Regions from separate parts of the Asaia sp. As-1742 genome, predicted to be linked through region 2. Evidence: predicted binding sites of a transcription regulator. Region 2 holds the regulator's gene; the other holds the start of a gene.

Region 1 (15,497 bases), on a different contig from region 2:
GCAACGGGGGTTGTCTTTCTGGCCGTGCGCTTGTGGGCCTTGTGTGAGGGTGCCGTTGCAGACTGGGCGGCGTGGGCCAGCTGCGCCTGACCAAGAACCAGACCTGCACCAACTGTGGAGACAAGAAGCAATCGCCGCTTGTTTCTGATGATCTTCATAGTGTTTTCGACCTCCAAAAGGCGTTCTGGGAGCGAAAAGATTTCACAAACGAAATCACGTCCAGAGGCTTATTGCAGATCAAATCGCGCAGACACTGATCATTGTATTTTTATCACAGAGTTACTTACGGTTGTTGTAAACTGAACTCATATCTTACCTTTGGTTATTCGAATTACACTTCTGAAATAATCAGAATCATTCGGAAACGTCGCGCGATATGGCAGTGTCGGGGGCAAAAGACGACCAGCAGGCAAGTGACTGATCTGCGCGCAAGCCAATCGCCGTGAGGCACGGCACCGTCGGGTGTGCTGTATCCCGCCTTCAGGCGACCTTCTCCCTGGCATGGAACGCTTACGCGCTTGGGATGCGGAAAAACGCCGTGAAGGCTTTCAGTGCAGCCGGGACGTGCCTTCGGGAGGGATAATAGGCATGAAAGCCCTCCCCCAACGACGCCCACTCAGGCAGAACCAGTTCAAGTTGGCCATTATCGAAAGCAGGCTGGGCTCTCTTTTCGAGACAATAGAACAACCCGCCCCCGGCGGTGGCGCAAGCCAGCGACAGTTCGCTATCGCCAAGAATGACCTGCCCCGGCACGTCGAGCACGCATTGCCTCGACCCCTCACCCAGTTCCCATGGATAAAGGCGACCTGTGCCGGTGCGGATACGGATGCAGCGATGCTGCATCAGATCCTCAGGCTGCTGCGGACGACCCATTGCGTCGAGATAAGCCGGCGCGCCGACGACAACCCAGTTCAGATCGCCCGTCAGGCGGGTCGCAATCATGCCCTCGGGAACAGTGCCCCCGTAGCGTATGCCTGCGTCAAATCCTTCCGAAACGATATCCACCACACGATCATCAACCACGATATCCAGTTCAATTGCCGGATACTGCGCCATGAATCCCGCCAGTCGGGGCGCCAGCAGCAGATTGGCCGCATCCCGCAGCGTCGTGATCCGCAGCCGGCCGGAAGGCGACGCGCGAAACGCATCAAGTGCCGCGAGAGTGGCATCAATCCGCGCGAATTGCGGAGCAATTTCTGCCAGGAGCATTTCGCCAGCGCCTGTCAGCCTGACCTGACGCGTCGTACGGTGAAACAGCCGCACCGCGAGTTTGCGCTCAAGCTGCGTCATGGCGTGACTCAATGCTGATCCCGTCACGCCACGCAGCGAGGCAGCCCGTGCGAAACTGCCCGCCTGGGCAATAGCGATAAAGCTTTCGAGACTGTCCTTACTCACACCGCTCGCGGCCATTTATGAGCTATCCTCATCACTGCACCAAGTTTGACTCAACAAACTACTGAGGTGTGCACCTGTTCCATATCCCCGTGATCAATCGGGTTACTTTCAAGGACAGGATTTTCATCATGACCCATCGCCCACTCGCCTTCGTTACCGGCGCTTCCTCGGGTATCGGCCTCGAACTCGCTCTCGAATTTGCGCGGAACGGGTATGACGTTGCCATTTCCGGATCGAGCGCACAGATCTTCACAGCAGCCACGAACATCGAGGCCCTGGGCGTTTCTGCGTATCCCCACCGCGCGGATGCAGCGTCGGCTGAGGGCGTGGATAGTTTCTGGCAGTTCATCATTGAACTGGGGCGGCCTGTCGACGCCGCGGCCCTCAATGTCGGGATTGGTCTGGGGGGTGCTTTCATCGACACCGCCCTGGAAGACGATCTGCGAGTGATCGCCATCAACATCAGTGGCACCGTGCGCATGGCGAAGCATGTGGCACGTCATATGGCCGCGCAGGGCCGTGGCCGCATCCTGATCACCTCGTCGGTTTCAGCGACTTTGCCCACGCCTTTCGAGACCGTCTACGGGCCCTCGAAAGCTTTTGGCTTTATGTTCGCAGAATCCCTGCGCGAGGAACTGAAGGAAAAAGGCGTAAGCGTAACGGCCCTGCTGCCCGGCGCCACCGATAGTCGTTTTCACAAGAATGCCGGTATGGCCAGCAGCGCCATTGATCAGGGTCACAAGAATGACAAGACCCTAGTAGCCCGGCAGGGTTATGAGGCTCTCATGAATGGCCTGGACCATGTGGTAGGCGGCGATGAAGAGACGAAGCGGGCGGTAGAGGAAAACCGCGTGACCCCAGAGCCCGTCAAGGCAGCGCGCCACGCCCGACTGACGCGCCTGCATTCCTGAGCACCCAGGAGGGCTCATGCGCCTTCCCCGGGATCATAAACCCCGGTGGAGACTGAGCCATGACTTCTCAGAGCGACTGGCCGCCTGACACCTCGATGCGCTGCGCGTTGACCCAGCGGTTATCGTCCGAGAGAAGCGAGGCGATCATCGGGCCGATATCATCAGGCTGGCCGACACGCCCCAGCGCCGTGTTCTGGGTGATATGACGGGCAATCTCGGGGTTATCCCGCACGGCGCCACCGGAGAAATCGGTCTGTATGGCGCCGGGTGCCACGACATTGACCGTAATGCCTCGCGGGCCGAGTTCCTTCGCCATATAGCGCGTCATGGTCTCGACTGCGCTCTTCATCGAGGCATAGACGATGCGACCCGGAAAGGTGAAGCGTGTCAGGCCGCTGCTGATATTCAGAATACGTCCGCCATCCGCCAGAAGGGGCAAGAGCGTCTGTGTCAGGAAGAACGGCCCCTTGAGATGTTCGCCATACATGCGGTCGAACTCGGCCTCGGTGGTATCTGCCAGGCCGCCATTATGGGCACTGCCAGCGTTATTGATCAGATAGTTAAAATGGGACAGGCCCCATTGGCCCAGAATGTCCTTCACCTGCCCGGCGAAGACGCTGAAACTGTCGCTGCTGCCCATATCGAGTTTGAGCGTGGCAGCCTTCACACCGGATTGCTCTGCCAGAGCGACAACGGCCTCCGCCGCCTCCCGATTACCCTGATAGGTCAGAATGACGCCAATGCCTCTCCGGGCAAGAGCCTCGACGGTGGCTCGGCCCAGGCCACGGCTACCGCCCGTTACAAGCGCGATGCGATGAATGGAAGTCATGGTGATATCCCCTCGTTTCGATACGCAGAGGAGACCATGCGCGCTGGCTTGCGATAAGCCGCGCATTCCTGTCATCATTATTCACCATAACAGAACAATCGGCAGGGCGCGCTCATGGACAGACTGGCCAGTATCGAGCTTTTCCTGCGCGTCATCGAGCGCGGCAGCTTCAGCGCAGCGGCCTCTTCCTGCGGTGTTTCACGACCCGCTGCGAGTGCTGCCATACAGGCGCTGGAACGGCGTCTCGGCACGAGGCTGTTGCATCGCTCCACACGTCACGTTCAACCCACAGAGGAAGGCAAACTCTACTACGCCCATTGCCGCTCGATCGTCGCTTCACTCGAGGAGGCCGACCGGTCCATCGGCTCAGCGCTGAGCGGCGTGATCCGTCTCGATACGGTCGGGCATCTTGCACGCACCATTATCCTGCCCGCTTTGCCCGATTTCCTGTCCCGTCATCCGGGGCTTACCGTGCATCTGGGCGAGGGCGAGAGGCTCGTCGATCTTTTGCGTGAAGGCGTGGATTGTGTGGTACGCGGCGGCCCCCTGCCCGATAGCGACATGATGGCCCGCCCGCTGTGCCTGCTTCCGGAAATCACGGTGGCCAGCCCTGATTATCTTGCCCGTCATGGCACGCCCCGTGACCCGGACGATCTGGACGGGCATTGCATGATCGGCTTTGCCTCGTCCCGCACGAAGCAGGTCCTGCCGCTGGAATTCAGCGTTGGCGGCCAGCTTGTCGAGCGTATCCTGCCAGCTCGGCTTCTCGTTTCCGGCGCGGAATCCTCAGCGACAGCAGCGTGCCTCGGGCTTGGTCTGGCCCAGGCGCCGCGTTATCGCTTCGAGGCTGAACTGGCACGCGGTGCGCTGGTCGAGGTGCTTTCTGCATTTCCTCCGGCCCCGACGCCCCTCACGCTTCTCTACCCCAGCAACAGGCAGCTCCCACCGCGCGTACGCGTTTTCATGGACTGGCTGATCGACATCTTTTCTGCGTTCGACAGAAACAATCGCAAACAGGCAGAAAAATGAAACGCCCGTTTTCCGGCCTCACGTTTTGAACGGAGGGGTTAGGGTGATCTCATGCTGTTCGATCTTCCCTCCCATGACACGCTCTATAAGGCGCTTCTTGCGCGCGATCCCCGATATGACGGACGGGTTTTCGTGTGTGTTGGAACGACGGGAATATTCTGCCGTCTGACATGCCCGGCACGCAAACCCCTCGCCACCAACTGCACCTTTCGCGACAGCGTGCGCAGCTGCATCGAGGCCGGGTTCCGCCCCTGCAAGCGATGTCACCCGCTCCAGGGCGGCGCCGCTCATGACCCCCTCATTGCCGGGTTACTTGACAGGCTCGAAGCCAATCCGGGCCGGCGCTGGAACGAGCAGGATCTCGTGGCCCTCGGGTTGGACCCTTCAACTGTCAGGCGCAGCTTCAAGCGGCATTTTGACATGACCTTTCTTGATATGGCCCGGCAGCGTCGCCTGCGCGACGGCTTCCTGACCCTCTCCCAGGGAGAGTCAGTCATCTCCGCCCAGCTCGATTCAGGATTTGAGTCGGCCAGCGCCTTCCGTGAGGCCTTTTCCAGACTGATCGGTTGTGCGCCCGGCACGCTGCAGCAGGGCGGTCTGTTGCAGGCCAGCTGGATTGCAACGCCGCTGGGCGACATGCTGGCGGTATGCTCGACGCGTCACCTGCACCTTCTCGAATTCATTGATCGCAAGGCCCTCCCGCGCGAGCTCAAAGCCCTGCAAGCGGCGCTCAAATCACCTCTCGGTCTTGGCGGAACCCGGGTGACAGAGCAGGCACACGCGGAACTCAACGCCTATTTCGCGGGCGTATCAGCCCGTTTCGCGACACCCCTCGCCCCCCAGGGATCGGAGTTCACACGCCGCGTTCATCGCGCCCTTCAGGACATCCCACCTGGCGAAACACGCAGCTATAGTGCCCTTGCCCGTACCATCGGCCACCCGGGTGCAGTCCGCGCCGTGGCACGCGCGAATGGCGCCAATTGCATCGCGCTCATGATCCCGTGCCATCGGGTGATCGGCGCAGATGGCACCCTGACAGGCTATGGCGGCGGATTATGGCGCAAGCAACGCCTGATCGAAATCGAGCGTTCATTCAGCGCCCGGATCACAGCATAGGTTCCGCCATCTCATTTTCCTGCCGGTGAAGCCTGCTGCCCCAGCCAGAATACCGGCATCATGGCAGCGCGGCGAACACAGGAAATCCATGACAGGCGCGTTATCTCTGCGCTCGACTAACCTAAACAGCGGCAAGGCTGACAAATGAGACTGGCGCGGCCTTTCGAAAACAACCTGCACAAGAAGCACATCAAGGTCGTATACGCGTAGTCGACTGGCAACAGCGATACAGTGACGGGCGATGTGCACTGGACGTGCCCCGCCGCTCCGCCCTTTCGTTACGATAGTGTTACTTGATGCGACACAGCGTGGCTGTAACAGTAACGTCGCTCTCGCAACGACGGGACGAATACTGCACAGGGATCCGCAGCAATATGTCTTTTCCTCAGCCGCCATCCAGACTGCCCGTTCAGCTGCCTTCAGGAGCGATCAAGCTTGGCGTAGTCGCACTGGGTGCTGTCGCGATTATCGCTGTGCTCAATCCATTCTACCAGATCGCTTCAGGCTATTGCGGCATCCTGACCAATTTCGGTTCAGTCCAGCCCAACGCTCTCGAGCCCGGGCTGCATATCGCCATACCGGTCTATCAGAAGATCATCTCAGTCTCGACCCAGCCGCAGACCATTACCTCGCATGAGCAGGCTGCCACGCACGACCTTCAGGACGTGCGCACATCTGTCTCGGTAACGTTCCACATCGCACAGGCTGATGCCCCGGGTTTTTATCGTGATTTCCGCACGCTGGACATGCTTGCGCGCCGTATCATCGAACCCACGGTCTCGAATGACGTGAAGGCCATTACGGCCAATTATAACGCAGAGGAACTCATCACGAAGCGTGATCTGGTTGACGGGCAGATCAAGGATCTGATCATCCGGTCGCTTCAACCCTACCACCTGACCATTCATTCTGTGAACACAGCGAATTTTGCGTTCTCAACAGCCTATGCACAGGCCATTGAGGCCAAGCAGGTCGCCCAGCAACAGGCGCTTCAGGCCCAGTACACGTTGCAACAGACGCAGATCTCGGCGCAGGCGCAGGTCGTACAGGCCAAGGCGCAAGCCGACGCCGCCATCGCCACAGCGCAGGGACAGGCGCAGGCACTATTGGTGACCTCGCAGGCGCAGGCAAAAGCCAATAGCCTGGTCTCGCAATCCCTGACGCCGGCGCTGTTGCAGCAGAAGGCGCTTGATCGCTGGTCGGGCACCATGCCGACCTATCTGAGCGCAGGCGCTCCCCTGCCCTTCATCGGCACCATGGATGCGGTTCAGAAGTAAGGAGACGACACCTTGTTGATGACGGGACTTTCTTTCGAAAAAGGCCCCTCATCACGTCGACGCTCATCCGGCCTTCTCTCCAGGCTGGAACACAGATCGGATAGGCCATCGACCGGGGATCACTCCCTGCCTGATCTGGCACGTTTTCTGCCCCCGCGACCATCAAGGGGATCAACGCTACAAATCTGACTGGTCATGTCCAAAGCTGCGATCCCGACCCGTTTACCTGTTCTCCTAAGATGACGAAGCCTACGGGCAGTGATCTCACCAATACGCCGCCCATAAAAAAACCGCCCTGTCTTGCGACAGGGCGGCTCTTTCGTAACCTCGATGGAAAGGCGCTGGATCAGAAATCCATATCGCCCATGCCACCCATGCCACCCGGACCACCGGCCGGAGCGGCCTTCTTCTCGGGCTTTTCGGCAACCATGGCTTCCGTGGTGATCAGCAGGCCAGCAACCGAAGCTGCATCCTGCAGAGCCGTACGGACAACCTTGGTCGGATCGATGATGCCAGCAGCCACCAGATCCTTGTACTCGGCGTTCTGAGCGTCGAAACCGTGCGTGTACTCGTTGATCTCGAGCACCTTGCCAGCGATGACAGCGCCATCTTCACCAGCATTGAACGCGATCTGACGCAGCGGAGCCTGCAGGGCCTTGCGGATGATGTCCGCACCAACGCGCTGGTCGTCGTTCTGGAAGGACAGGTCCTTCAGGGCAACGGAAGCGCGGGCAAGAGCCGTACCACCACCCGGAACGATGCCTTCTTCAACAGCGGCGCGGGTTGCGTGCAGCGCGTCATCAACGCGATCCTTACGCTCCTTCACCTCGACTTCGGTGCTGCCACCGACGCGGATAACGGCAACGCCACCAGCCAGCTTGGCCAGACGTTCCTGCAGCTTCTCACGGTCATAGTCCGAGGTGGTTTCCTCGATCTGCGCGCGGATCTGTGCACAACGGCCCTTGATGTCGTCCGTGTTACCGGCGCCTTCAACGATCGTGGTGTTTTCCTTCTCGATATGCACCTTCTTGGCGCGACCGAGCATGTCGAGCGTGACGGTTTCGAGCTTGATGCCGATGTCTTCGCTGATGACCTGGCCGCCCGTCAGGATGGCGATGTCTTCCAGCATGGCCTTGCGACGGTCACCGAAGCCAGGAGCCTTGACAGCAGCAATCTTGAGGCCACCGCGCAGCTTGTTGACGACCAGCGTGGCCAGAGCCTCGCCATCGACGTCTTCCGCGATGATCATGAGCGGACGGCCGGACTGCACAACGCTCTCGAGCAGCGGCAGCATGGGCTGAAGCGAGGACAGCTTCTTTTCATGGATCAGGATGTAGGGGTTATCCAGATCCGCCATCATCTTTTCGGCGTTCGTCACGAAATACGGCGAGATATAGCCGCGGTCGAACTGCATGCCCTCGACAACGTCGAGCTCGGTGTGGAGGCCCTTGGCTTCCTCAACCGTGATCACGCCTTCGGAACCAACCTTCTGCATGGCCTGCGAGATCATCTCGCCGATTTCATGCTCGCCATTGGCCGAGATCGTGCCGACCTGAGCCGTTTCGGCCGGGGTCGTGATCTTGCGGGTGTTCGCCTTCAGCTCTTCAACAACGGCTGCAACAGCCTTGTCGATGCCGCGCTTCAGATCCATCGGGTTCATGCCAGCGGCAACAGCCTTGGCACCCTCACGGATGATGGCCTGTGCCAGAACGGTCGCGGTGGTCGTGCCGTCACCAGCGATGTCGTTGGTCTTCGAGGCCACTTCGCGCACCATCTGGGCGCCCATGTTCTCGAACTTGTCAGCCAGTTCGATTTCCTTGGCGACGGAAACGCCGTCCTTGGTGATGCGCGGTGCGCCGAAGCTCTTGTCCAGAACAACGTTGCGACCCTTCGGGCCCAGCGTGACCTTCACAGCGTCAGCCAGGATGTCTACGCCACGCAGCATACGCTGGCGGGCATCAGCGCCGAATCTTACGTCTTTGGCAGCCATAATCTTTTCTCCAGTAGAGGTTCAGTGTGCGAAAATGGGGAGGCTGGAAATCAGCCGATCACACCCATGATGTCGCTTTCCTTCATGATCAGCAGCTCTTCGCCGTTGATCTTCACCTCGGTGCCGGACCACTTGCCGAACAGCACGCGATCGCCAGCCTTGACGTCCAGTGCTACCAGCTGACCCTGCTCATTGCGGGCACCCGGACCAACGGAGACGATTTCGCCTTCCATGGGCTTTTCCTTGGCGGTGTCCGGAATGATGATGCCACCGGCCGTCTTCTGCTCGCCCTCAAGGCGGCGAACGACGACACGGTCATGCAAAGGCCGAAAATTTGTCATAATGGATCGCTCCACTCTATCTCTAAGGCGGCGCCCTTGCTCAAAAGCAACGCCGCCGGTTTGCGCGCCCGCTAAGCCGCAGCGCGTTAGCACTCCCGTAGCGAGAGTGCCAAACAGGTAAGAGAGCCCCCGCCCAGCGTCAAGACCCCCGCCATATCTGCCACCTGAATTTCATCAAAAAATCAGTAAGCCGGCGCTTGTTCATTTCCCGGCCGGGAGACGTTCGATCAGTTGCCCTCATCAGGCAAATGCGGCGCCTCCTCAAGCCGGGCGCCATCGATCTCGCGCTTAACACGGTTCTTCTCCTGCGTTGTTCTGGCGCGCTCGCCCTTGCTCTGCCCGAAGAGATGCCGGTTTTCATCAGCCTGCCGAGCATCCTTCTCACGCGCCAGACGTTTGCGTACCCGACGCAGGTTGACGATCTCTGCCATGTTATCGTTGCTCCTGATTAAGATGAACAAGCAAGAAGGAGGGCCGTTCCATGGGACGCCTGATATCCCTGACCGCCTCGGATACGCATCATTTTTCTGCTTATGAGGCAGGCGACGCCAAGGCACGTCGCGCTCTCGTGGTGGTTCAGGAAATCTTCGGCCTTACCGATCACATCCGTGCCGTGTGCGATGAACTCGCAGAGCGTCATGGCTATCATGTGATCGCCCCTGCCCTGTTTGATCGTGCAGAGCGCGATGTGGTTCTCCCCTATGATTCCGAAGGCATGACCGAGGGCCTCGCCTTGCGCGAGAAAATCAGCCCTGATGCATTGCAGGCCGATATCACCGCGGCTTGCCATGCCCTGAATCATCACGGTCACTCGAAGGTCGGCATACTGGGTTTCTGCTGGGGCGGTCTCGTAGCATGGGAGGCCGCGACCCGTACGCGCAACTTCGCGGCTGCCTGCGCCTGGTATGGCGGCGGAATTGCAGCGCTCAGCCACGAAAAGCCCCATTGCCCGGTGCAACTGCATTTTGGCGGTGAGGACGACCATATCCCCCACACCGATATCAACACCATTCGCGAAAACAGGCCCGAGGTCGAGATCTTCGTCTATGACGATGCTGGCCACGGCTTTGGCTGCAATGATCGTCCGAGCTTCAACAAGCCGGCCCGGGACCTCGCTTATGAGCGCAGCATGGCGTTCTTCGAAGCCCATCTCTGATACCTTACACTCTCAGTCAGGAAATCCATCATGTCCGCAGACAGCACCAATCCGCTCGTTGACAGTCCTGAACGCGATGCCCGCATTGCCGCCAAGGCAAAGGAACTCTGGGAAGCCGATGGCAAGCCTGGATGCGGGCCTGAGGCCTACCATGAGAATGCCTCGGAAATTATCGGCATGGAGGAGCACCCGCACGCGGGAGAGATTCCCGTGAAGGATCTGCCTGACCCGCAATTTGCTGATGTTCAGGTAGAGAACGCTGAAATCCAGCAGAATCTCGGAGAGTTTCCCGAGCGTCAGACCGACCAAGGGGACCGTGAGCATTTCCCGGAGAAGCAGGATCAGGCCTGATCACGCCGGCCTACATGGAAATTGGGCAGATGCTTCCGGCAGTAAGACGCGGGAAGTGCTTCGCTCCAACGAGACAGGTCAGTTCTCAGCGCAGAACGCGGCCTGCAACGGCATCCAGCTTTGCCAGCATGGCAGGGTCACGTGATGCCGGAGCTGTGATGATCGCATGATCCAGCGCCCGCTCTGCACCCGAGGGGCACAGGCCGCGCTTCTTGCCGAGTTCAGGAATGATGGCCTTGACCAACGCCTTCGCCTTGGCGGCGTTCTGGGTCATGACGGCCACAACCGCATCGACCGTCACGGAGTCATGGTCGTCGTGCCAGCAATCGTAATCTGTCACCATGGCAATGCTGGCATAGCACATCTCGGCTTCACGGGCGAGTTTGGCCTCTGGCATGTTGGTCATACCGATGACCGAGCAACCCCACTGACGGTATAGCTCGCTCTCTGCGCGGGTCGAGAATTGCGGTCCCTCCATCACGAGATAGGTTCCACCACGCACCATTGGCACGCCAATCTTTTCGGCCTGTTCGGCAATAACATCGCCCATACGGCCCGAAACCGGATCGGCCATGCCGACATGGGCCACGCAGCCACGACCAAAAAAGGTCTTTTCACGCGCAAACGAGCGGTCGATGAACTGGTCAACCAGAACGAACTGTCCCGGAGGCAGATCCTCACGCAGCGAGCCGACAGCGGAAAGCGAGACAATATCGGTCACGCCAACGCGCTTGAGCGCATCGATATTGGCGCGGAAATTGAGTTCTGACGGCGGAATAGGATGACCACGGCCATGGCGCGGCAGGAACACGCAGCGCACACCGTCCAGCCGGCCAAACAGCAATTCGTCGGAGGGCTCACCCCAGGGAGTTTCGACCCGACGCCATTCCTTTTCTTCCAAACCGTCGATGTCATACAGCCCAGACCCGCCAATAAGGCCGATCACGGGTTCGATGATCACGTTTTCAGTCATGCCGAACTGCCTTTGCTCTGTGTCGGTAAATGTCGCGTTCAGGAACACCAGAATGGCTGGCTTCGCAACCTGTCAGTGTTTTCATTCTGCCCTGCATGGCTCTGTTCTGACGATTCTGATATGGGTTCAGGCTATCAGGCTGGCGCAAGACCGGCTGGAACAGAATGTGGAGCTTGCCATGAGCGAGACCTTGGACCCCAAGACATTTGGCACCCTCATCCGGGACGACGTGCCTCATGACTCTTTCAAGGAAAAGGCGCGGCACTGGTTCGAGACCCTGCGCGACAAGATCTGCGCTTCGTACGAAGCCATTGAGGACGAGGCAGTCGCCAACAACTCGCCGGTCCTGCGCGATAAAGCCGAGGCCGGTCGCTTCGTGCGCACGGCGTGGAACCGCAGCGAAGACCCGGACAGCGCCCTTCAGGGTAGTGGCGTCATGTCCGTCATGCGTGGCCGCGTCTTTGAGAAAGTCGGCGTGAATGTCTCGACAGTCTGGGGCGAATTCTCACCCGAGTTTCGCAAAAACATGCCCGGTGCCGATGTCGACCCCCGCTTCTTCGCGACCGGCATCTCGCTTGTGGCCCATCCGTGCAACCCGCATGTGAGTGCAGCCCATTTCAACACTCGCATGATCATCACCAGCAATGGGTGGTTTGGTGGCGGGGGTGATATTACCCCCATGTTCCCCGACAGCGCCGAAGCGCAGGAAGATGCTGCTGCCTTCCATGAGACGTTTCGCAAGGCTTGCGAGCCGCACAACCCTACATATTACGAGAAGTTCAAGGCCTGGTGCGACGAGTATTTCTTCCTTCATCATCGTGGTGAACCACGCGGGCTTGGCGGCATCTTCTACGATCACTTCAATAGCGGTGACACCGAAAAGGATTTCGCCTTTACGAAGGATGTCGGCCTGGCTTTTTATGAAGCCTATCCGCGTGCTGTTCGCGCGCGCATGATGCAGCCCTGGACCGAGGCTGAGCGTGAGGCACAGCTTATAAGACGTGGTCGCTATGTCGAGTTCAATCTGATACATGATCGCGGAACCGTGTTTGGCCTCAAGACCGGCGGCAACACGGAAGCGATCCTCATGAGCATGCCACCCGAGGTCAAATGGCCCTGATGAAGGGTGCTTCGGGGCAAACGCCCCGAGGCGTGGCGACACGATTTAGCCGCAATCATCTGGCTTACCAGCCCGTGCTGGCCAGACCGGCGGTGAAAGGGAAGAAGTGCGCTACAGGTTGACGTCTCATGTGACGGGCAAAAAGACGACCCGACGCAGCTTTCTATCCGCTGTTGTCGCGACAAATCTAGCTACCATCCTTCCGGCCTATGCCTGGGAGGATGACGAACGGAGTGTCACGACATCGTCACTGGTCGACTCACCTCGGCTCATTGTGGGTGGCGGTCCGGACTCCCTTCCCGGACAGGTTGCCCCGCTCGTGGCAACCGCTCTCGCAACCGGCCTCAATACGCCTCCCCCCATTGCCGTTCATTATGACATGGGACGTGACGGCGTCACGGCTGCCAATCTGTTCGATAATGTCAGCCCCGAAGCCGATGGCGGCACCGCCATCCTCGCACCCGGTGCTGCGCTGATCGCCTCGCTTTCCGGCGACGCCCGTGTGCATTTCGATTTTTCGCGCTGGGCCGCTCTGATCGTGGCACGCCGCCCGGTTGTAACGCTGGCGCGCGCGGAGTTGCATCGCACCATACGCACGCGCCTGAGCGGGCTGTTCCATGATCGACCCGTCAGAGTAGCCGTGTCCCACCCTACCGGCGTGGAACTCTCCAGCCTGCTCGGGCTTTCCCTTCTTGGGCTTCACCCCCTGCCTGTCGCTGGCTATGCGAGCAAGGCTGAAGCGATGGAGGCTCTCAAATCGGGTCAGGTCGATGCCGTACAGCTTACGCCCGGTCCCGGAGATGACCTCGCCACCGATATCGCGACCGCACCGGAGGGGATCAAGCCTATCTTCTACTCGGGCCCTACCGTAGCCAACGTACCGAGCTTCGAAGCGACATATCTCATGGCCCGTGGTCATGCACCGGCAGGTGCCCTGTTCGAAGCATGGCGTGCCGTCTCCAGCGCAGCCGCGTCAGCGCTTGTCCTGGCATTACCCATGCTCACACCGCCACTGGCCATTGCGCGCTGGCGCCACGCCTCGCAGGAGGCGATTTTGGACAGCGCCTTGCGAAGCTGGAACGACACGCAGCATCTTACGGTGGTAGCCGGCGCCGACGCCGCTCCCCTGCTGAATCAGTGCATGCCGGAACTCACCTCGCTTCTGGCACTGCGACGCTGGATCAACAACAATCAGCCGCGCTGGCGCCAGGGTCAGGAAACACGCCCCACCTGAGGGCACATCCGGACATGATGTGAGACGAGACAGAGCCGCAGATATCCGGCTCGAGTGACGTCGCCTCAAAGGCGGTGACGGGCCCTGAGCAGGATCCGTACCGCTCCCTTATTGCGCTTATGTGTGTGGACCACCGCAAGGATGAGGGGTCGCAAGTCGCCCCGCTCCAGCCAATGGGGCAACTCCTGACGGATAACGCCGCCCTCCTGACCGCTGCCGAGCCCCGTAATCACCTCAACACAGCGAATACCCTGCTTGCTTGCGGCGTGCAGAAAATGATGGAGCTTGTAAAAGGCATCCTGAGCAAAATGCCCGTGCAGGTCGAGCCGCTTCTGCGGCTTCATCTTACCGGTCGCCAGCGCGTTCCATGACGTCGTATCCAGACCCGGCTGCCGGCCATTGATTTCGAGGCGCTCGTGAATCATGGCTGGTTTTGCAGCGGGCGTTGCCACGCGCATCACCTCACGCACCACATAGCGCGGCGCTGGCGAAACCCCGCCGGTCCCAGCGCCCATAGCTTCGACGAGGTCACTCGAGGTGCCGCGCCCCGATGCGACGGCGCCCTTGATCCTGCCTCTTGGCGCGGCACCTGAGCGCCGGCCAGCGCGCCCGGCGGCCCGGAGAGGCATGATCGTACGCGTAAAAGCCTGCCACAACGTTTCGTCTTCAGAACTCAGATCACGTCGCGACACGGCTCTTCCTCGATGACGCGCACGGATACGCGTTCAGTTCTCAGGGCAGTGCGCCCTCATGGCGCATCCTGTTGTGTTTCTGGCGTCTTCAGGGGTGGCTCCGCAACGACCTGTTGCAGTGGCACGCCCTGATATTTGCCTGTCAGGGTTTTGAGGAAAGCAACGATATCGTCAACGTCCTGCTTCGACAACGTTGCATAAGGCGTCTGGTAACGGGCCATCTGACGCACGGCATCCGCCAGAGTTGCGGCACTGCCATCATGAAAATAAGGGGCCGTCAGCGCAACGTTGCGCAGATTGGGCACCTTGAATTTCTGGTGGTCATCAAGCGCATGGGTAAACCCCTCACGCCCTGAGTCCACATCGGTCAGCTCGGCCTTGCGATCCGTGAAATACGGACCTTCCAGTCCCATGACCTCATAAGCATCGCCACCCACGGCCACGCCGCTGTGACAGCCCGAGCAACCAATCGCCTTGAAGCGCTCATAGCCCCGCTTCTCCTGCGCCGTAATCGCGTTGTTATCCCCCTTGAGATAAAGGTCGAACGGGCTGTCAGGGGTGATCAGGGTTTTTTCGTACTCGGCAATGGCATTGGTGACCGTGCGCTGATTGACAGCGTTGGGGCCATAAAGAGCCTCGAACGCCGTATGATATTCCGGCACGGCGGCAATGATGGCGGCCACGGCGGGCCAGTCATGCGACCCCATCTCCACCGGATTGGTCACCGGTCCCGCCGCCTGGGCTGCGAGGTCAACAGCACGCCCATTCCAGAACTGTGCCACGTTGAACACGGCATTATAGACGCTGGGTACGTTGATCGGGCCTTTCTGGCCGTTGATTCCCGTTGCCGTGACGAGATTATCCACGCCCCCCTTGTCGAGCCCGTGGCAGCTCGCACAGTTGAGCTTGCCATCACCCGAAAGACGACGATCAAAGAAAAGCTGCCGACCCAGCTCGGCTTTCGTCCAGTCCACCGGCAAGCTTTCCGGGATAGGCTGAATGACCTCTCCCGCAAATTGCGGCGCGACCCCGGGCGTTGCGTAATAGCGACGACGCTGGTCAGCCACCCAGGCCAGCACATCG
Region 2 (15,497 bases):
ATGCAGATTGAGGCGGCAGCCGAAGGTCAGGAGACGGGCACCGCTCATCCGTCATGCGTCCCGAGAGGATAGAGCCCCTCGAAAACATGGGTCGCCGGGCCAATCATGAGGACATGACCGTCTGCCTCGCGCCAATGGATACGCAGCGCACCGCCGTCCATTTCCACCCGGCACTCCCGGTCCAGAAGGCCGCGACGCACACCATTGACCACGGCAGCACAGGCTCCGGACCCGCAGGCCAGTGTCAGCCCGGCGCCACGCTCCCAGACGCGCAGCCGAATGAAATCACGGGAGACGATCTCGGCGCAGCCGATATTGGCGCGTTCCGGAAAGAGCGCATCGCGCTCCAGCGCGGCGCCCTCGCGGTCCGCACGGTCCATCCCGTCAAAGAAGGTCGCATGCGGATTACCCATCGAGCAGGCCGCAGGGCTGCCCGGCAGGGGCAGTTCGACGGTGTCCATCGCCTGCGACAGGGGGACACGCTGCCAGTCCAGCGCGGGCACACCCATATCCACCCCGATTTCGCCCTCGGGCGTGATGAAGCTCGGCAGCAATCCCGCACTTGTCTGTAATACCGGCGCATTGCCAATGAGGGCAGCGACACAGCGTGAGGCATTGCCGCACGCCCCTGCTTCGGACCCATCAGGATTGTAGAAACGCACCCGGATATCAGCCCCATCGCGATCTGGCGCATCGAGCAGCACAAGCTGGTCACACCCGACGCCAAAGCGACGGTCACAGAGCCTGGACATGGTATGTAATGTGGCGTCGAAACGCTCGTGGCGCCTGTCGATAATGACGAAGTCATTGCCGAGGCCCTGCATCTTATGGAACCGGATCATCATACGGGCAGTTATAGTGGGTCCGGGCCGCCACGGCACGGGAAACCTCCGGTTTCTTGACGTAAATTTTCAAAGCCGACGCATCGCCCGTTGCGATGCAGGATAACAGACCCATGTTCATCGCCTCCTACGACACCCCCGCCATTGCACGCCATGTCCGTCTCATCTGGTCGTGCCTTGATATGAGCCGGGAGGCGCTTGAAAAATGCCTGACGCAACTGCCCACCGGATGCAGCCTGCTCGTTCGTGATGACATGATCGACTGGATGCATGGTCATGCCGCGCAGCATAATCTGCTGCGGAAGGGCCCTGGCGGCATCGAGCGGCTGAGGCCCGATGGCAGCGTGGCTGAGACCATGGCGCTCTACGAGCACTGCCTGCCATCGCAGATTGTCGACCACCCGGCCCGCTCCGTGGTGGCACTGGACATCGTGCTCAAGGACAGCACGGAGGAAGCCTGGGATGAAACCGAAACCCTGATCGATCAGGGACTCCCTTCGCAGGTGGCTGCCTCGGCGCTCGTAGGTACCGCACAGGAAGTCGCGCAGCGCCTCAATGACTATCGCAAGCTTGGGCTGTTTGATGTCATCCTCACTGCGCCGCCATCCCGTGCGCCCTATCGCGAGGTGAGCGAGGCGCTGCAGCCGCTCCTGCGCCAGCAGGCTATCCCTGTGGACCGTCACGCCCGCATCGCCGGGATTTCCGATGGTCCGTTCGAGTGGCACGGCGCAGCGCTTTGAATCCGGCCTCACATCGCCTGGGCGGGCAGCGCGCGTAGAGAGGCTGTTTGTCTTGACGTGTGCCTGTCATGGCGTCATCCCTGCGCGGGTCCTCGCAATGCTGCGAGCACGCCAGAGCAGAGACAGGCAGGACTGGTCCGATGACTGATACCCCGTCAGGGCTGCACCCGGCAGCCTTCACCCGCGCCAATAACGACCCCGACCGCAGTTTTTACGCTGGTCGTGGCGATTCAACGCAGATGGATGCAGGCGCCCGCACTGCGGTCACGGCCCTTTACCAGACCGCGCTTCCTGCCACGGGTGTCATACTCGACCTCATGGCCGGGACGATGAGCCACCTCCCTGCGGAGGCGCAGCTTGAAACCGTGCTTGGGCTGGATGTGAACGGCAAGGCCCTTGAGGCCAATATCGCCCTGACACGACGGATCGAGCAGGATCTGAACGAAACACCGGCACTCGACCTGCCTGACGATACGTTCGATGCCGTGTGCCTGTGCGACGGGTTTGCCTATCTGACCAATCCGCTGGCCGTGCTGGAGGAGGTCAACCGTGTGCTGCGACCCGGTGCGCCATTCATCATCACCTTTTCCGACAATTTCATCGCGCAGAAAGCCGTGGCCCTGTGGCAGGCGCTTGAGCCCGCCGACCGCACCCGTCTTGTCACGCTCTTGCTCGACAAGGCAGGTTTTGGTGATCTGGACACCGGTGAGGTCGTGCCCCCCGAGGACCTTACGGCGTGGAATGATACCGTCCATGCCGTGATTGGCCGCAAGAAACTCGCGGCCTGATCGGCTGCGTTCGACCGCATGTCCGAGGCCGGCCTTTGGGTAAACCCCAAAAGGGGCACCGTTCAGATATCCATCTGATTAAAGCCGCCAAGGGCCACTGGCATGACCTCACGCAGAAGGGCGACTGATCTCTCAAGCCCTTCCACTGCATCCAGCAATGGGTCCTCATGCTCGATGGACAGCCAGCCATCATAGCCCACCATGCGCAGACGATAGCAGAATTGACGCCACCATAGCGTGTCATGCCCATAGCCAAGCGTGAGATACGACCAGGCACGTGCCGAAGGCAGACCCAGCGGGCCGTTTTCGAGATTCGATGTCACCCCCCGCCTCGCCTCATTGAAACCGGCATCCTTGGCGTGGACATGGAAAATGGCGTCACCCAGCGCATCGATAGCGGCGATCGGGTCAGCCCCCATCCAGAACATGTGTGAGGGGTCGAGATTGGCCCCGATCATCGGGTCGAGCACTTCGCGCGCAGGCGCAGGAAATTGGGAACGTTATAGGCCCATTGTCCGCCATGCAGTTCGAGCGCGATACGCGTGATACCGTGATCAGGCGCCATACGCAGGATACGTTCCCAATAGGGCAGCAAACGCTCACGCAGCTGCCATTCCTTGGCAACCTGACCTTCGGGCGGCCATGAACTCACCACCCAGTTGGGCAAACGGTCCCCCTCCTGCCCCTCCGGCAGGCCCGACATGGTACAGATCGTGCCGATACCAAGATCACCCGCCAGCCGGATCGTCTCCTCAAGATCCTGACCCTGACGCGTATCCACCGGGTGGAGAGGGTTGCCGTTGACGTTCAGGGCGATAATTTCGAGATCGCGCTGCTCGAAAGCACGCACAAAACGCCGACGAGCTTCGGCGCTTTGCCTGAGTTCCATGAGATCGACATGCGGCGCCGGTGACCACCCGCCCGTATTGACCTCCACGCCCGACACGCCGAGCGCAACGGCCTGATCCAGCATGGCTTCGAAAGAAAGCTTGCCGAGACTGTCGGAAACGAAACCGATCTTCATGGCATGACGACCCTTTCAGTGTGACGGGACTGGTGGAATGGCCCGCATGAGAGAATTTATATTCTCTTCTCACACCCGAATCGGAACATAAATTCGTTATGAAATGATCATTTGGCTGTGATCGACTAACATTCCATCTATTGCCCTCCGGACAAGCTGGTCCGGTGGCGCAGATTACTGTCCGGTCGCACGGGCCAGTTGCAGGCAACGCCTGAAGTGCCGGTCATTCAGCCAGTCCTGATTGCCCTGCCATTCGTGCCGCACCACAAGAAGGCTCCCGAGCACCTCCGCATAAGCCGGACATTCCCGGTTATCCGCCGATGCCGCATGCTGATGAATGACGCTGATGGCGCTTTCGATCCGCGACGTGAACACGGCGGCTTCGACACCGGGGCCACGAAGCCAATGGGGACCGAGCCCAGTAAAGAACTGCGTAAGAATGTCGCGCAGCGCCGCAGGAAGTACAGGCCGTGCCGCGACACCACGCAGAAAAAGAAGGTTACGCCCAAGGGTCATGGTGGAGAGCAGACCATGCAGGTTGAGTTCCATGAACGGGGTGAGCGAGGCGCCTGCATAACGGATGACACGTTCCATGCCTTGGGTGATGAGCCCGATCCAGCGATTCTCGGCCGGCAGAAACCGCGGCGTCGCACAGATACGCTGCAATCCGTACAGGGCACGTCGTCGCAACAGGGCACATACCTGATAGATATTGAATGGCAGGATACAACGAAACACAAGCACCCCTGCCCCAAGCCCGAGCAGCAGGGCGATCGTGGCATTGAACCAGGTCAGTTCGTTCATGCGCATATGGTTATCGAGACCAATCAGCGCGGGCAGGAAGGTATTATATGACCCCGCCGCGGTGGCAGTGGCTGGGTTGCGTGCCGCAAGGCCACCGATGAACATCAAAGGGGCCAGAGCCACGATCAGGGCCTCGAACCCCGTCCCGGTGGGAATAAGGAAGAATACCGGCAGGATGGAAGCCAGAGCGGCGAGACAGGCACCGTAGAAAAAGCGGTTGCTGACGAGCACGGTATTATCGGTGGTGGCAAACCGCCCCACCACCACAGCGATGAACGAGATGAACGCTGCCCCCTGTGGCCAGGCCGTGACCTCCCATACCAGTCCGGCCAGACAAATGGCAGCGGCAGACCGCATGGCGTTATGGAATGCCGCATGAAAATGCAGCACGCGTCGCAGCCGATACCGCGCAGGAGTCGTGGCTTCGGTCGGACGGGCCTCGAAATAGATCAGCAGCGTGCGATATTCCTCCAGAATCAGGCGCATACCCTGAAGGATGATCGCGTCAGCGGGGTTGAACCCTTCTCCCGGATGATCGGTCGCGCCAGCTTCGTCATGCAGGATGTCGCAGCGCGCAGCGAGCGCCTCGAGATCCCGACGCAGCGCCAGAAGCGTGTCAGCATCGTCCAGCCTTGCCGGTACGTTCCGGACAAAACGCGCCACCTCGGCCAGCCCCGTTCTGGCGCGTTCGGAAAGGACAAGCTGTGTGGAAAGTCGCGCCTGCATCCCCAACGCACGCGAGACGAGTCGCGACAGGATGCCGATCGTGGCATAGGCGCAGGCGATTGCATGGTCACTGCGCCCGACCTCAACCACGGTAAATTCGAGTTGCTCGTTAAGACTGAGCGTTCGGCTGAATACGGCACGTATCGCCGCCTCGGGCGGCGGGGCGCCATCAAGCACATCGCCAATGACCTTTGAGGCGGCCCCTATAGCCTCGATCAGCCAGCCGCGCATGGTGCGTCTGGCCTTGACCGCCAGAGAAGCCGAAAAGACCAGCCCCGCCACCATCTCGCATACGACACCCAGAAAGATATAAGTGCCGCGCGCCATGGCGATTTCAAACACATGATCGGGCGCGTTCAGGGCGCCGGTTGCAATAATGGCGCAGGTATAGGCCGCCAGCACAAAGGCATAGGCGCGGAAATTCTGGCACAGCGTCGCCAGCCCCGTGCAGAGCCCGGCCCAGAGCGCCAGAGCAGGAATGAACAGCCACGGAGCCTGGGGAAACGCTGAAACCAGCCCCACCGCGCCAGCCATGCCCAGCACGGTGCCGACCAGACGCCACCGACCCTTGGAGAGGCTCTCGCCACGTGAGCCCTGCGCCGTGATCCATACAGTCATGGCGGCCCATTGCGGTTCGCCCAGTTCCATCCAGAACGCGATTCCGAGCGCGACGAGCGAGGCGATGGTGTTGCGCAAGGCGAATTCGAACGCATTGCCGCTGGGGGCAAAAAGCCATTTCAAAGGCCATTGCTGCGCGTGCAGGCGCAGAAACGCACCCTTTTGACGGGAGAAGAACGCGGCGATCATACGTGGCGTCTTACCCGAATTTAACGGTTTGTGTGGCAGCAATCGCTTCAATTTGGCGCGCATGTCCCATATATTGGGAGTGTGCCGAGTCAGGTTCCCGTAGAAGCGTTTTCAGCACGGGTGCCGTTTAATCCTAGATTTCAGCTCGCATATTCTTTATTGACCGCCTTCCTTACGCCGCGAGCCATGCTCGAACAGCGCATTCCTGTCTCGGCGTTCTCTCTTCGCACGATCCTGATTGAGTCCGAACCGCATGCCCTTTCCCGATACCGTACCGTCTCTAAGCCGCGCTCTGGCGGCACGCGGTTATGAAACACCGACCGCCGTGCAGGAAGCCGTTCTGCAGCCAGGCCTTGAGACACGGGATCTCCTCGTTTCCGCACAGACAGGATCGGGCAAGACGGTTGCTTTCGGTCTCGCCTTTGCCCCGACCCTCATTCCCGAAGGCAGTGAGCGCCTTCCCCCCGCCAACAGCCCGCTTGCTCTGGTGGTTGCCCCAACGCGCGAACTGGCCCTGCAGGTGCAGACCGAACTTCAGTGGCTTTATGCCGAGACCGGTGCGCGTATCGTCAGCTGCATTGGTGGCACGGATGCCCGTCGCGAAGCCCGCAACCTGTCGAACGGTGCCCATATCGTTGTGGGGACGCCAGGCCGCCTGTGCGATCATCTGTCGCGCGGTGCCCTGAACCTGTCCGATCTGCGCGTGGTCGTGCTGGACGAAGCCGACGAGATGCTCGATCTGGGCTTTCGCGACGAGCTGGAACAGCTTCTGGATGCCGCGCCTGTCGAACGCCGTACGCTGCTTTTCTCGGCGACCATCGCCAAGGAAATCGCCAATCTGGCGCGCCGCTTCCAGAAGAACGCCGAGCGCATCAACACGGTCTCCACGTCCAAGCAGCATGATGACATCACGTATAAATGCGTGCTGACAGCGCCGAATGACATCGGTCGCGGTGTCGTCAACGTTCTGCGTTACTACGAGAGTCCGACCGCCATGCTGTTCTGCAACACCCGCGCCATGGTCGCGCAGGTGCAGGCAGCGCTGGTCGAGCGTGGCTTTGCCTCGGTCGCCATCTCCGGCGAAATGGGCCAGAACGAGCGTTCGCGCGCCATCGAAGCCCTACGTTCGGGTGTGGCACGCGTTTGCGTGGCCACCGACGTGGCCGCACGTGGCATCGACATTCCGGCGCTCTCACTCGTGATCCATGCCAATATGCCGAGCGAAGCAGCAACATTGCTGCACCGTTCGGGCCGTACGGGCCGTGCAGGCCGCAAGGGCACCTGCGTGGTCATGGTGCCTGTCAGCCAGCGTCGCAAGGCTGAGCGCCTGCTCTCCTTTGCCAAGATCAGCAATGCCGAGTGGGAGAGCGTCCCTTCGGCCGATGCCATTCTTGAGCAGGACGCCAAGCGCCTGATGGAAGACGAGACGCTTTTCGCGCCGTCGCAGGCCAATGAAGATGCCCTGGCATCGCAGCTGGCAAATGCGCATGACGCGCATCAGCTCGCAACGGCCTTCGTGCGCCTCTACAAGAGCCGCCTGCCGAGCGTCGAGTCGATCCGTCCGGTCAGCGTTGACGCCCCTGCCCGTGGCATGCGCGACGATCGTGCACCCCGCGAGTTCACAGGCCGGGTGGACCGTATGGGCGGTGAGTGGTTCAGCCTCGCCATTGGTCGCACCGAGCGTGCCGACCCGAAATGGCTGGTACCCCTCATCTGCCGCCTGGGTGGTGTGACCAAGAGCGAGATCGGTGCGATCCATATCGACACGGATCACACACTCTTCGAGATTGCCCCTGACAGCGCCGAGCGTTTCCGCTCCTGCGTTGCCGGTGCCGATGCGGATGAAGCCAAGATCGAGCCGGCTTCCGCCCCGACTGGCCCTTCCGCCCCGCCGCGCGGCCCGCGCCGCCCGCGTGAGGGTGGCTTTGCTCCTCGTGGCAAGGGCGGCTTCCGCGGTGGTGACCGTGGCGGCGATCGCGGTGGCGACAGAGGTGAGCGTGGTGGTGACAGGGGTGATCGCGGTGATCGCGGCGACCGCCCTTCATTCCGCAAGGGTAACTCGGTCGGCAACGGCAAGGGCTCGTCGCGCAAGCGCTACTGATCGGATAAGAAGCGTTCGTCCGGGCGGTTGTGCCACCGGGCGACGGCTCTCGCGATCTGACGGGATTCTGTCCCGCTGCACCCCGCCTTGCGCGGGGTGTTTTGCGTCAAGGGGCCTGATTTTGCGCCCATGATTTGAGGCGACTTCGTTGTTGCAATTAAATTGCAACAACATTTACTGACTCCACACCAATAGAGAGAGTCATTCTCAACTTCGATACTTCAATACTGATCAACGTTATTTCTATTGCACCCGCTTCTTTTCCATGCTTGAACAGCGTCACACAGCCTGCGGGGAGTGGCCATGCGCCCCTCCTGCGTGCAGGACAGAAAAAGGAGCCAACCATGCTTAAAGATCCGAAGGTTATCGAGCATCTGAACATCCAGCTCACCAATGAGCTGACGGCCATCAACCAGTATTTCCTTCATGCCCGCACCCTGAATCACTGGGGCGTCACCAAGCTGGGCAAGAAGGAATATGACGAATCCATCGAAGAGATGCGTCATGCCGACTGGCTGATCGAGCGCATCCTGTATCTGGGTGGCCTGCCGAACGTGCAGCGTCTGAACCAGATCCTGGTGGGTGAAAGCGTTGAGGAAATCCTCGCCTGCGATCTCAAGCTTGAAGAAAAGGCGCTGGCCGATCTGCGTGAAGGTATCGCCTATTGCGAAAGCGTACGCGATTACGTGTCACGTGATCTGCTGATTCGTATCCTCGCCAATGAGGAAGAGCATGAAGATTTCATCGACCGTCAGTTCGATCTGATCAAGCAGGTTGGTATCCAGCGCTACATCACGCTGAACTCCTCGCCGGCTCCCGATCAGACCGCCGAGTAAGACAGAACCGGACACACCTGCCCCGGGCTTGCCCGTACAGGACCCCGGAAACGAAAAAACCCGTCAGCGCAGGCTGGCGGGTTTTTTTATGGCCGGTCGAGTGTGTCCGGCCCCCTACAGGCAGATCGACAAGCCTGCCGATATGATGGCCCATCAGCGCAGCCCGGTGCGAGCGCCCCCACTCAGGCGTAAGCGGCGTTGCCAGCACCCTGATCGACGGTGTTGAAGGCCATCGCGGCCTCCTTTCTCTCGCGCAGCAGACTACGCAGGGCGCACACCACGCCGGGCACGCAATTGCCGCACTGGGCCTTGCACCCCTTGGAGGCATAGACCTCCCGCGCGCGCGAGGCCCCTCTGTTTACGGCATCAGCGATATCATGATTGGTCAGGGCGTTACACGAACAGACGATCATCAGCCATTCCACTTCAGAACGGCGCGACCCTAACAGCGTTTGAGAATAATTCTCAATGATAAATTGCGAGTGATTCTTAAAAAACATGTCACAGCGGTGTCAGAGCTTGCCTGTTCAGCTCAGCAGGCGACCGATCACACGGGCCGTGTAATCCACCACAGGCACGATCCGCCCGTAATTGAGCCGTGTCGGGCCAATCACCCCGATGGCACCGACAATGCGATTCGTCTCGTTGCGCGCCGGTGCCACGACCATCGATACGCCCGACATGCCAAAAAACCCGCTCTCGGCACCGATATAGATCCGGACACCGTCCGATTCCTGGGCCAGCTGAAGCAGGCGCAGCATCGTTTCCTGCGCCTCCAGACGCTCAAAGAGCATCTGGATGGTCGTGAGTTTCTCGATTTCGGTGATGTCGGTCAGCAGATTGCCCTGCCCGCGCAGATAGAGCGTGCCATGCTGCTCATCCCACATCGCAAGACCACTCTCGATCACGCTGGTCGCCAGCACATCCAGATCAGAGCGGTTCTGCTGTAAATTCTCCGAGACGCGCTGGCGCAAGGCACTCAGTGTTACATCGCCAAGCAGGGAGTTGAGATAATTGCCCGCCTCGACAAGGGCTGACGGCGGCAGACCCGGTGGCGTTTCGATCACGCGGTTCTCGACCTGACCATCGGCTGCCACAAGGATCACCAAAGCCTTGCCCGGCCCGAGCGCGACGAATTCGATATGCTTGAGGGCACCATCGCCCTTGGGGGCCAGAACCAGACCCGCTGCTGCCGAAAGCCCTGAAAGCATGGAGGAGGCCTCAGCCAGCGTCTCCTGCATGGATCGCCCCTTGAGCGCCAGACGCCCGGCAATCTGGGCGCGCTCCAGTTCATCGAGCGCGCCGAACTGCAACAGACCATCCACGAATAGTCGCACGCCTTTCTCGGTGGGCAGGCGACCCGCCGAGACATGGGGGCTGAACAGCAATCCGGCCTGGGTCAGCTCCGCCATGACATTGCGTATGGTCGCGGGAGAAAGCGAGGGCGTCAGGCGCTGGGCAAGCGTCTTGCTGGCCACGGGATCACCCGTCTCCATGTACTGCTCGACAATCTCGCGCAGCACATTAGCCGACCGGGCATCCATGCCACCCGGCAGGTTTGAAAGATCGATCATGCCCTGCCCCTTTTTCCGACGCGCCAGCTGGCTTCCTGTCACCGTCCCGAGCGACTAGACCTGTCACGACGTGTCCTGTCCATCCACTCCGGAGTCGTGCCGATGACCCGCCTTGCAGCCTTATATATCCATCCTGTCAAAAGCCTGCACCGGGTTGATATGACGGCACTCGAACTCGACCCCTGGGGGCCGCGTGGCGACCGACGCTGGCTCGTGGTTGCGCCGGATGGGCGCTTCATGACGCAGCGCCAGCATCCGGCCATGGCACGCATCCTGACGGCGTTAAACGGTGAGACACTTCACCTGACCGGTAGCGACGGCTCGGAACTGAGGATCGATCCGCCTGCCCCTCAGGCACCCGCAATGACGGTGAGCGTCTGGAAGGACCATGCCATTGCGGCACGGGATGCCGGAGACGAGGCTGCGGCATGGCTGAGCGCTATTCTCGGCACAGCGTGCAGGCTCGTGCATATGGCCGACCCGGCCCATGCCAGACCGACCGATTTTGGTAGCGTGAGCTTTGCAGACGGGTTTCCCCTGCTCGTCACCAACACGGCATCACTCGACGACCTCAATGCCCGTCTTGATCAGCCCGTGCCGATGGAGCGTTTCAGGCCCAATATCGTCATCGAGACCGATCAGCCCTGGGCTGAGGATGAATGGCGCTCCATCCGGATCGGTACAGTTGAACTCGACCTGGTCAAACCCTGCAGCCGCTGCATCGTCACCACCATCGATCAGGAAAGCGGGACGATTCCTGTTCCGCGCGAGCCACTCAAGACCATGACCGGATTTCGCCACCGTCCCGGTGGAGTCATGTTCGGCCAGAATGCGGTCATCCGCCACGCAGGGACCATCCGACTTGGGGATGCGGTTGAACTGATCGACTGAGCGGGTCGGCTGGGCACGACGCCGCGCCCGGTCATCCTGACAATCTGCCCCTGGTCGGAGGACGCGTGCCTCACCCGTTGCCTTGGGTGATGGCGGTGACGGCAGGGTCCCGGACGGACCTGACCCGCATGATTCTGCCTTGTCATTCGGCTTTGTCATTCAGGGCCCCAGGCGCTAAAGCTGCACCCGACCGCATCTTCTGCGCTTGAAACGAGGAAAACGCTCCATGTCCAGCACCCGCCCTTCAGGCCGCAAGGCCGACGAGAACCGCGTCGTTTCCATCGAGCCGGGCTTTGCCCGCCATGCCGAGGGCTCCGTGCTGATCCGCGTGGGTGGCACCGAGGTTCTTTGTGCAGCCTCGATCGAAAACCGCGTGCCGCCTTTCCTGCGTGGTCAGGGGCAGGGCTGGATTACCGCGGAATACGGCATGCTGCCGCGCGCGACGCATACCCGTGGCAACCGTGAAGCGGCCAAGGGCAAGCAGTCGGGCCGTACGCAGGAAATCCAGCGCCTTATCGGCCGCGCCCTGCGCGCCTGTGTGGACCTGCGTGCCCTGGGCGAGATGACCATCACGCTCGATTGCGACGTGCTCAATGCCGATGGTGGCACGCGCTGCGCCGCCATCACAGGCGCCTGGATGGCCCTTGCCATTGCTCTCGACAAGCAGATCAAGGCTGGCGTGCTCAAGCGCTCGCCCCTGCGTGCGCAGGTGGCTGCGGTCTCTTGCGGTCTGACCGATGCCGGCGCCGTGCTCGATCTCGATTACATCGAAGACAGCTCAGCCCAGGCCGATACGAATTTCGTTCTGACCAGCGAAGGCGGCATTGTCGAAATTCAGGGCACGGCAGAAGACGCACCGTTCAGCGAGAGCGAATTCGCCTCGCTGATGGCGCTTGCCAAGCTGGGCACGTCGCGCCTGTTCGTTGCCCAGCGCAAGGCGCTTGAGAGCGTTACAAACAGCAGCGCTGCAAACGGAAAAACGGCGTGAGCAGCGCGGCACCAGCCGACATGACCGAGCCCGGCCAGCGGGTTCTCAGGCGGGGCGAGCCCGTTGTGCTCGCCAGCCACAACAAAGGCAAGCTGGCTGAATTCCGGGTTCTGCTGGCCGATAGCGGCATCGAGATCGTCTCGGCGGCGGAGCTCTCTTTGCCCGAGCCGGAAGAGACGGCTGACAGTTTTGAGGGCAACGCCGCCATCAAGGCGCTTGCTGCAGCGCGCGCGACGGGGCTGCCTGCCCTGTCTGATGATTCCGGATTCTGCGTCAGCGCCCTCGAAGGGCGTCCCGGCGTCTATTCAGCCCGCTGGGCCGGCCCGGGTGGTGACATGCAGGTGGCCATGCAGCGCGTTCATGACGAAATGAACGACGCGGCCGATCGCTCGGCCTCCTTCGTGGCTGTGCTCTGCGTTGCCTGGCCGGATGGTGTTACACGCTTTGCTGAGGGCCGTTGCGAAGGGGCGGTCTGCTGGCCGCCACGCGGCGCGCAGGGCCATGGTTACGACCCGATTTTTATCCCCGAAGGTGATTGCCGCAGTTTTGCCGAACTCTCGGCAGAAGAAAAGAACGCGACCAGCCATAGAGGTCGTGCGTTGGCCCGGTTTCTGGAGACCTGCGTCGCACCCGATGGCGACTGAATTCCAACAGGAGTACCCGTCATGAAGAAAGGCTTGTTCCTTTTTCCGGCCTGCGCCCTCGCCTCCTTTGTGGCGGCAGTCCATGCGGCGCCCGTTTTCGATCCGACCGGCTTTGACCTGCGTGAAACAAAGGCCTTCAGCATGTCGGTGCTGCCCGCCACTGCACTGGGGCAGCCCAAGGCCGATGCCCCATATCGTCTGACGCCGGGCGGCGTTGCCCTGAGCAGTGAAGCGCGCAAGCCAACGGCCTATCACGCGCGCCAGCCACGAACGGAGTTTTCCGAATCCCGTCCCTGGCGTGTGGCTGACGCCGAAGCCATGCTTGATGCGACGATTCATATCGATCGTTTCCCCAAAAGCGGGAATGTCGTTCTGGCCGAACTGACCGCCGATGAGGATGCGACCCCGATCCTGCGCATTCTGGTTGATGGCGACCGTCTGGTGCTGCATGGTCAGGTCGACAATGCGCCAGAAAATGGCGTTGTGCTCGGCACGCTGGATAACACCCACACCGCCCATATCGTGCTTCACACACGCCCTGACGGCATGATGACAGTAGCGGCCAACGGAACGCCCAGCGCATTCCGCCTGTCACCTCAGGCGATGGCAATTCCTGTGATGTTCCGCACCGGCGCCCACGCAATCAATGATATTGGCACGACGCCAGACCAGATTGCGGTGACACTGACAGGTCTGAGCGTTCATCATGGTGCCGCACAATCAGGCCTTCGCTCGTAGGATCACGATCCCGAAGGCGACAAACACGATGGCGGTCAGACGGTTGAAAGCCCGTCTGACCGGCCGGCGCGACAGAAAGCGCGAGAGTGACCGGCCGCCGAGGCCGTAGAGTGTGAGCCACAACCCGTCCGAGAAAAGATAGGTCACAACCAGTATGCCGAATTGCGGCAGAACCGGCTGATGATGATCAATGAATTGCGGGAAGAAGGCAGCCGCGAAAAGCAGTAATTTGGGGTTGCTGATACCGACCAGAAACCCGGTGCGGTACAATGCCCAACGGCTGACATGCAGCGGGGCTCCTGAGGTCTCTCCGGGGGGATCGGGTGAATCACTCGCCCGCCATGCCTTAATTCCCAGAAAAATCAGATAGCCCGCGCCAGCGTAGCGGATAATATCGAACAGCCGGGGCATGGCGATCAGAATCGCGCCAATACCCATGACCGACAGTACCAGCGCCAGCAGTAGCGCAGTGATACACCCGGCCATGGCCGCAAGGCTGCGGCGGAAACCCACCTGAACACTACGGCCCAGGGCGTGCATCATATTCGGGCCGGGTGTTGCCGAGATGAAAAAGACGGTGACTACGAAAAGCCACCATGTCTGAAGGGTCATGCGAGGTCCCATCACGGATTTGGGCGTTGGTGCGAAGCGCAAGGATAACGGAGCACGCGCGCGCACCAAGCGCAAAGATCATCGCCGGGAAATCAATGCTGACAGGGTGGCTCCAGGGACTGGGCGCAGGCACGCCCCATGAATAACGCAACAAGGGCTGATGGATAACCGGCGACCATAAGCATCAGGTCTCTCACAATCAGATCTTGAACCACCGCGATCTGACACGGCCGTATCAGGATATTGCTTGCGTCCACTGTGGAGGGGGGCGGCGCCCTTATCCTTCCAGAGACTGCAACTCGAACAGGCGGCGATAGATCCCCCCTTCACGCCGCACCAGCTCGGCATGCGAGCCATCCTCCTTCAGCGCGCCCTTGCTGAACACGAGGATACGGTCCAGCTCCATCACCGTGGACAACCGGTGCGCCACCACAATCACTGTGCGACCGGCCATCAGGCGATGCATGGCGTCCTGCACCAGAACCTCGGACTCGGAATCGAGGCTGGACGTTGCCTCATCGAAAATCAGCAGGGGGGCGTCGGCTAGAAACGCACGGGCAATCGCCACGCGCTGACGCTCACCGCCCGACAGCTTGACCCCACGCTCACCAACGAGCGTAGCGTAGCCTTCCGGCAGACGTTCGATAAACGCACTCGCGTTGGCCAGCTGCGCGGCACGCTCGATTTCGGCCTGCGTTGCCCCCGGTCGGGCATAAGCGATATTTTCCGCAAGGGAACGATGGAATAGCATCGGCTCCTGCGGAACGATGGCGATGTGGGCACGCAATGAGTCCTGTGTGACATCGCGCACATCCACGCCATCGATCAGCACCCTGCCCCCGGTTGTGTCATAGAGACGCTGGATGAGCTTGGTGAAGGTCGTCTTGCCCGAGCCGCTTGGCCCGACAAGGGCAACACGCGAACCGGGGGTGATCGAGAGATCCAGATCACGATAAAGCGGCGTATCCTGACCGGGATACTGGAACGTCACATTCTCGAAACGAACGTCACCTTGCGTGAAGGCGGCCTTGCCCGCGCCCTTGTAGTCCTGAACGCCGGGCGCCTGATCGAAAATGGCAACAAGCTCTTCCATCTCGTTGACAGAACGCTGGACCTGGCTGACCTGCTGGCCCAGATCTCGCAGATAGCCCTGCACAAGAAACACCATCGTCAGCACATAGGCCACATCGCCGGGTCCGGCCTTGCCCTGCCACCATTCCCAGACGATCAGCGCCACCAGAAGCATACGCATGACCAGCGAGGCAAAGCCCTGCAGGTTGGCGCTGTTGGTCCCCCTGATCCAGGTGCGCGCCGTGCGCCCGCTCCAGGCACGCAACACGCGGTCCAGCCGGCGTTCCTCGCGATGTTCGGCGCCGAAAGCC

What was found. The regulator HrcA, encoded in region 2, represses chaperone genes, less so after heat shock. The targets are predictions, from matches to a motif close to GTTNGCACTCNCNNNNNGNGAGTGCNAAC.
Region 1: groES (co-chaperone GroES) is a predicted target of HrcA. The motif match lies at 8,974-9,002, and genes of this name have one in related genera.

The regions. Positions count from the first base shown of each region.
Region 1 covers NZ_VWWA01000001.1:436,305-451,801, reverse strand. Annotated here, with positions in the region: gene F3J08_RS01910 (TonB-dependent receptor domain-containing protein) at 1-158, opposite strand, end outside; gene F3J08_RS01905 (LysR substrate-binding domain-containing protein) at 511-1,410, opposite strand; gene F3J08_RS01900 (SDR family oxidoreductase) at 1,524-2,306, shown strand; gene F3J08_RS01895 (SDR family NAD(P)-dependent oxidoreductase) at 2,374-3,135, opposite strand; gene F3J08_RS01890 (LysR family transcriptional regulator) at 3,250-4,164, shown strand; gene F3J08_RS01885 (bifunctional transcriptional activator/DNA repair enzyme AdaA) at 4,216-5,280, shown strand; gene F3J08_RS01880 (prohibitin family protein) at 5,655-6,557, shown strand; gene groL (chaperonin GroEL) at 6,904-8,547, opposite strand; gene groES (co-chaperone GroES) at 8,598-8,888, opposite strand; gene F3J08_RS01865 (DUF4169 family protein) at 9,116-9,319, opposite strand; gene F3J08_RS01860 (dienelactone hydrolase family protein) at 9,370-10,044, shown strand; gene F3J08_RS01855 (DUF2934 domain-containing protein) at 10,075-10,395, shown strand; gene F3J08_RS01850 (S-methyl-5'-thioadenosine phosphorylase) at 10,481-11,368, opposite strand; gene hemF (oxygen-dependent coproporphyrinogen oxidase) at 11,547-12,488, shown strand; gene F3J08_RS01840 (hypothetical protein) at 12,595-13,722, shown strand; gene F3J08_RS01835 (Smr/MutS family protein) at 13,788-14,414, opposite strand; gene F3J08_RS01830 (cytochrome-c peroxidase) at 14,471-15,497, opposite strand, start outside.
Region 2 covers NZ_VWWA01000002.1:148,089-163,585, reverse strand. Annotated here, with positions in the region: gene mtaB (tRNA (N(6)-L-threonylcarbamoyladenosine(37)-C(2))-methylthiotransferase MtaB) at 1-48, opposite strand, end outside; gene dapF (diaminopimelate epimerase) at 45-845, opposite strand; gene F3J08_RS03460 (hypothetical protein) at 956-1,582, shown strand; gene F3J08_RS03455 (class I SAM-dependent methyltransferase) at 1,723-2,370, shown strand; gene F3J08_RS17370 (sugar phosphate isomerase/epimerase) at 2,433-2,828, opposite strand; gene F3J08_RS17365 (sugar phosphate isomerase/epimerase) at 2,825-3,394, opposite strand; gene F3J08_RS03445 (FUSC family protein) at 3,569-5,731, opposite strand; gene F3J08_RS03440 (DEAD/DEAH box helicase) at 5,985-7,832, shown strand; gene bfr (bacterioferritin) at 8,177-8,668, shown strand; gene F3J08_RS03430 (bacterioferritin-associated ferredoxin) at 8,851-9,081, opposite strand; gene hrcA (heat-inducible transcriptional repressor HrcA) at 9,196-10,242, opposite strand; gene F3J08_RS03420 (MOSC domain-containing protein) at 10,345-11,133, shown strand; gene rph (ribonuclease PH) at 11,360-12,121, shown strand; gene rdgB (RdgB/HAM1 family non-canonical purine NTP pyrophosphatase) at 12,142-12,765, shown strand; gene F3J08_RS03405 (hypothetical protein) at 12,787-13,503, shown strand; gene F3J08_RS03400 (LysE family translocator) at 13,486-14,115, opposite strand; gene F3J08_RS03395 (ABC transporter ATP-binding protein) at 14,393-15,497, opposite strand, start outside.